DNA from 2 places in the Streptococcus viridans genome. Region 2 is predicted to be linked to the other one. Evidence: predicted binding sites of a transcription regulator. Region 2 holds the regulator's gene; the other holds the start of a gene.
What was found. The regulator NrdR, encoded in region 2, represses ribonucleotide reductase genes. The targets are predictions, from matches to a motif close to ACACNATATATNGTGT.

Region 1: nrdH (glutaredoxin-like protein NrdH) is a predicted target of NrdR. The motif match lies at 1,066-1,081, and genes of this name have one in related genera.

Annotation. Positions count from the first base shown of each region.
Region 1 is NZ_LR134266.1:666,038-669,329, reverse strand. Features, by position in the region: gene ptsP (phosphoenolpyruvate--protein phosphotransferase) at 1-503, opposite strand, end outside; gene EL081_RS03640 (phosphocarrier protein HPr) at 506-769, opposite strand; gene nrdH (glutaredoxin-like protein NrdH) at 1,198-1,416, shown strand; gene nrdE (class 1b ribonucleoside-diphosphate reductase subunit alpha) at 1,549-3,292, shown strand, end outside.
Region 2 is NZ_LR134266.1:1,502,478-1,505,769, forward strand. Features, by position in the region: gene dnaI (primosomal protein DnaI) at 1-420, opposite strand, end outside; gene EL081_RS07825 (DnaD domain protein) at 421-1,593, opposite strand; gene nrdR (transcriptional regulator NrdR) at 1,594-2,067, opposite strand; gene EL081_RS07835 (endonuclease/exonuclease/phosphatase family protein) at 2,181-2,996, opposite strand; gene EL081_RS07840 (PTS transporter subunit IIBC) at 3,060-3,292, opposite strand, start outside.

The sequences.
Region 1 (3,292 bases), 840 kb from region 2:
GATGGAGTCAAGTCATGCGCAACCACGATTGCTTCTTCATTGATCGTCGCTGGGTTTGGCAATTTCTTACCAAGTAAGTTTGCAAGAACACGTTTGGTCACGTCGCGAATATCTGCCGCACGTTCTTGCATGTATGGGTTATCTTCCATTCCTTCAAAGATGGTGATAAACATGTCTGTGATTTCTTTCAATCCAGCCTCAGCATTCACCTTCTTCGTGCGAATCGTTTCCTTGATCTGACCAACCATTTCAGGGTCAGAAAGAACCATCATGTGAGCATCAAATACTTGTGCCGCTTCCTCACCAAGGCTCGCTACTGCATTCTCCCGAATAAGAGAAAGCTCGTTTTGTGAAGCTTCAAGAGCTGCATCCAAACGAGCTTCTTCTGCATTTGTATCTTCAACTGAGATTGTATCAAATGACAAGTCGGGTTGAACAAGTAGATATGCCTTAGCAACGGCAACACCATCAGATGCTGCAATTCCTTTAAGCATTTCTGTCATGTTTATGCCAATCCTTCTTTTTCCATTGTTTCAGCGATTGCTGCAAGAGCGTCATCAGCGTCAGCACCTTCAGCTGAGATTACAACGTCAGCTCCTTGACCAACACCCAGGCTCATAACACCCATGATTGATTTCAAGTTAACTGATTTACCTTTGTATTCAAGAGTAATATCTGAAGCAAATTTGCTAGCAGTTTGAACCAACAAAGTTGCTGGACGTGCGTGGATACCTGTTTCTGCCACGATGTGGAAATCTTTAGAAGCCATAGTTTGACTCTCCTTTTATAATTAGTTTTGAGTTATCTGTGATAACCCTTACAATTTGCTATTATATCATCTTCTCCAATATTTTTCAAGATTTTTATCACACACTTACTGAAAATACTTACAGGAAGCACTCAATTTTTCTATTCTTTTGGACTACTTTTTAACTTTCTTCTATTAAATAAATAGAATTGGTTTCATGGACACAGTATATAGAATTTTAGGAAAAAGGACTAAATTACTTTGACTTTAAAAACCTATATTTTTCACGTTTTCCTTAATTTTCACTAATTCTTACAATACTACATATTGTGGTATCATTCGGAATAGTTAATTTATGTGCACAATATTTAGTTAAAACTCTTGACAAGAAAAAACCTTTTGTTTATACTAGATACAGATTTATGAATTTAGAGGAGTTAGATCACACTATGGTGACAATTTATTCAAAAAATAATTGCGTTCAATGTAAAATGACCAAACGTTTTTTAGATACCAATCACGTTGAATACCGTGAAATTAATCTAGATGAGCAACCTGAGTTTGTAGACCATGTGAAGAACCTTGGTTTCAACGCTGCACCAGTTATCCAAACGGCAGATGAAGTCTTTTCTGGCTTCCAACCAGCTAAGCTCAAGAAATTATCTTAAAACTATCAAACAGGATCTGATTGGTCTAGGGAATGAAATACTGTAGTTCTCGACTACAGTATTCCCCTAGCCCTTTTACTTGTACAGGGGAGCTTGCCTCCCCTTTGTTTTTGAATTAGAAAAAGGAACATTATGGGATTAAAATCACTTGAAGACGTAACCTACTTCCGTCTTAATAATGAAATCAACCGTCCAGTAAACGGTCAAATCATGCTTCATAAAGATAAAGAAGCCTTGGATGCCTTCTTCAAAGAAAACGTTGTGCCAAATACCATGGCCTTTGATTCAATAACGGATAAAATCAACTACCTTATTGAACACAACTATATCGAAACAGCCTTCATTCAGAAGTACCGTCCTGAATTTTTGGAAGAACTTTATCAATTTATTAAAGATCAAAACTTCCAATTCAAGTCCTTCATGGCTGCCTATAAATTCTATAACCAGTACGCTCTGAAAACAAATGATGGAGAATACTATCTCGAAAGCATGGAAGACCGCGTCTTCTTCAATGCTCTCTATTTTGCGGATGGAAATGAAGACATTGCAAAAGACATCGCAAACGAAATCATCCACCAACGCTACCAACCAGCTACTCCTTCATTCTTAAATGCTGGACGTGCCCGTCGTGGAGAATTGGTCTCCTGTTTCTTGATCCAAGTAACCGATGACATGAATGCGATTGGACGCTCTATCAACTCTGCCCTTCAACTTTCTCGTATCGGTGGTGGGGTTGGGATTTCCCTCAGCAACCTTCGTGAAGCTGGAGCACCGATCAAGGGCTATGAAGGAGCTGCTTCTGGGGTCGTACCTGTTATGAAACTCTTTGAAGATAGCTTCTCTTACTCGAACCAATTGGGACAACGCCAAGGGGCTGGGGCTGTTTATCTCAACGTCTTCCACCCAGATATTATCGCCTTTCTTTCTACCAAGAAAGAAAATGCCGATGAAAAGGTTCGTGTTAAGACCCTTTCACTTGGTGTCGTCGTGCCAGACAAGTTCTACGAGTTGGCTCGTAAGAATGAAGAAATGTACCTCTTCAGCCCTTACTCTGTAGAGCGTGAATACGGAGTGCCATTCAACTACATCGACATCACTGAAAAATACGATGAGTTGGTCGCTAATCCAAACATCCGCAAGACAAAAATCAAGGCGCGTGATTTGGAAACTGAAATTTCTAAATTGCAACAAGAATCTGGTTACCCTTATGTAGTCAACATCGATACTGCTAACCGGGCAAACCCAGTTGATGGGAAGATCATCATGAGTAACTTGTGTTCAGAGATCCTCCAGGTTCAAGAGCCAAGCTTGATTAACGATGCCCAAGAATTCATTAAAATGGGAACAGACGTCTCATGTAACCTTGGTTCAACCAACGTAGTCAACATGATGACTTCACCTGATTTTGGTCGTTCCATTCGTGCCATGGTTCGTGCCTTGACCTTTGTAACCGATAGTTCTCACATCGTCGCTGTTCCTACTATCGACCACGGAAATAGCCAAGCGCATACCTTTGGTCTTGGTGCTATGGGCCTTCACAGTTATCTTGCCCAACAATTGATTGAATACGGATCACCTGAGTCTGTTGAGTTTACGAGCATCTACTTCATGCTCATGAACTACTGGACCCTCGTGGAATCAAACAACATCGCGCGTGAACGGGGTATTACCTTCCATAACTTTGAAAAATCAGACTACGCAAATGGTAGCTACTTTGATAAGTACACGACTGGAGAGTTTGTTCCAAAATCTGATCGCGTCAAAGAACTCTTTAAAGATATCTTCATCCCAAGTGCAGAAGATTGGGCAGAATTGCGTGCGAAGGTTCAAGCAGATGGTCTTTACCACCAAAACCGCTTGGCTGTAGCACCAAATG
Region 2 (3,292 bases):
TAACTCTTCAAAGGCTCCAAAACGTCCACGATCATCCAAGTCGACTTTGGCTAAGGAAGCTTCCTTCAAAGTGCTTGGTAAGTTGATTAGTTGCAAGCGTCTGTTGATAGCAGCTTGTTTTTGTGCCTCAATCAACTCAGGTGTCTCCTCGTAGGAAACATCCGCATAGCCCTCATTCATGACCAATACAGGCTTATACCCTCTTGCAATATAATCCTCATCCCCGAGGACAAAGCGATTCCGTTCACTGATGTATTGGTTAAACTTGGAAATACTACGACGGATTTCAGCATCCGACAAGGCTTCCTTTTGAATAAAGGTTGCAATCTCAGGTTCGGCGAGAATTTGAGCTACCAATTCTTCATAATTGAACTGCTGTGATCGATTCATCTGGGACATGGTTTTCCCTACGCTCTCCATTTACTCCCCTCCTTGATTTAATTTCTCGAGCAAGGCCCGTTTTTGTTGTTCCAGATCAGCCTGTTCTTCCTGGCTGGTCTGATTGGTATAGTTAGGCTGACTCCACTTAGGAACATTGGTTTTTCCAGTCGCTTGTCCACTCTTAGTTGCTTTCTCTTTTGCTTTTTGTGTATGGGAGTCTTGGCGCTGGCGGATCTTCAGGACAGCCTCTTCAGCCGTTTTAATCCCCTCATACGCAAAATCATTCCCAACTTTTAAGGCATATTTTTCATTGAGATTAGCAGAAGCAACCTTATTGAAGGTCAACAACAAGATCACGTTTATGACTTCATCTAATAGGCCTAACTGGGCCAAATCAGAAATCGCTTGACGCTCAGATTGGGTCACGACAGCCTTACGTGCTTTTTTAATTCCTGCTAAAAATTGACGACTGGTCTTATTTTTTGCTTCCCGGATAATGGCTCTTTCCTGCGGAGTAAACTCATCCTTGCCGTTTTCCTGTGGTTGTTGGGTTAGTTTCTGTCTCATCCGCTTGGTCGAAATGAGCCTATTAGCCGCTGTCTCCTTAGCCAAGAGATAGGTCTCATACCAAGTCCAATTCTTCTCTTCAGTGATGGCATAGAGAACTAAGAGGTCCTCTTGTTCGTTCTCAAAACGAAGGCCATCCCGCGCCATTAATTGTTTAAAGTGCTCCAAACTGAAGGAAGATGTTTTTCTCTGAGGGGTCGAAACTCCATCAATACCAAAGACAGAGGCAAAGTTCACCTTCCGTTTTTCGCCCTCTGGTTTTTCAGGAAGCAAGTCACGAACTGCTGCTTCTCCTATTTTTTTCTCCAGCAATTTCTGATAAGCAACATTGGCAAAAAATTGATCTGCTTCTAGCGGAGGCACAAATCGGAACTGAAGTCCTTCTTCTGTTTCATAAACCTCTAATAAATTCATGGCAATCAAGCGGTCTAAACTTTCGAGAAAATGAGCGAAACCTAGATCCAGATGATTTAAAACAACAGCAATCAGCCGTTTTTCTTTCCCCTGATCATAGAGACTCAGCAGAAAAGTATATAATTGACTTGCTTGAACACCTAATATTGGTCCATACAGATGCGTAAAGGAGGCTCCTGTAGGCGCCAAATAATTATTCTTCAAGAAAGAAAATGAAGTATTGGGCTTCATCTATTTTTCCTTTTTCTTCTTCGTTCCTTTGGTAATCTGTTTTAAGAGACTTTCCAATTCACCAACATCCTTGAAACTACGATAGACACTCGCAAAGCGGACATAGGTAATTTCGTCCAACTCTGCTAACTCGTCCATGACCAGTGATCCAATATAGTCACTCTGAATCTCATTTTCACTCTGGCTTCGAATCTTTTGTTCGATGCGACCCACAATTTCCTCAATTTCGTCACTTGAAACAGGACGTTTCTGAGCAGATCGAATAATCCCATTAAATATTTTATCTCTAGAAAACTGTTCCCGGGTGCCATCTTTTTTCACCACAACAAGAGTCCGCTCTTCTACTCGTTCATAAGTGGTGAAGCGATGATGACATTCATCACATTCTCTTCTTCTACGAATCGTTTTCCCATCTTCTGCCTGGCGACTATCTACAACACTAGACTTGTTTCCGCCACATTTTGGACACCGCATGGACACCCTCCTTATCGTTTCTTAATACTTTATTCTATCATATTTAGGGCTAAAGTGAAAGCAAGCGAAACAAAGAAAATCCCTAGCCTCCTAAAGGCATAGGGATTTGAATCTTATGGTAAATACAAGTCAGCTGACAAACCATAATGGTCGCTGATGAGAGGTTGGTTGGAACCATCAAACACAACTTCTAGTCGTTCGATAACCCATTCTTTTGAAGTGAAAACATAATCAATCCGCAAAGGTACCTGATTATCATCCCATCCATCAATTCCAGGACCTACTGTGTAAGTCCCCTTGGTCTGACGGGCTTCAATAAAGCTATCTTGAAGAGCTAGCGGACTCGCTAAAATGGCCTCATACCCCTCTTGACCAGCTGGATTATTAAAATCTCCTGCTAAGATCAAGGGTTTCTGCAATTGGCTAAAACGCTCTTCTAAACGCGCCCACTCTTGCTGGAAGCCTTTGTCCCACCAAGAGAGGTGGACACTGGCAACAGCAATGTCTTTCCCATCAACTTGGGTTTCTGCAATGGCAATCCGTCGTGTATGATAATCTGTTGGATCATTCACATCTGAAACCAAGAGTTCGCTTGCCTGGATTGGGGTACGCGATAGAATCGCCACACCTTCATGATAACGGTCATAGCCGATATGGTTATAAGCCCAGGTCCAGTGGTAGCTCAATCCTTCTTCTTCTAATTTTTCAACTAAACAACGAACATAGTGATCCTGATGGATCGGCTCCGCAGAAGGAGTTGGATGGTACAAGTCATTAACAGGAACAACTGGACTTTCGATGGTCTGATTTATTTCTTGGAAACAAATCACATCGTATTGCTTTTCAAGAATGTCTTTTAATAAGTCCTCAAATTTTTGTTGGGGATTTTCTTCCATCCAACTATGAGTGTTTAAAGTTAAAAATTTCATGATCCTACTCTCCTAATAGAGAATTCCCTGTATCCAATAGATACAAGGAATAACTCTCATAGATTATAATTCAACCTTAGCAACCACAGCATCTGCTGGAAGTTGACCAGTTTGTGTAAGAGTGACAGATTTAATAGCTGCACCATTTGTGAAGACTACAACCGTTGTAGTTGCACGTCCAGCTTCACGAATAGCATCCAAATCTGCTTCTACCAATAGGTCTCCCGCTGCCACTGTTTGGCCTTCTTCTACCTTCACTGTGAAAGGTTTACCTTCCAAACTTACAGTATCAAGAC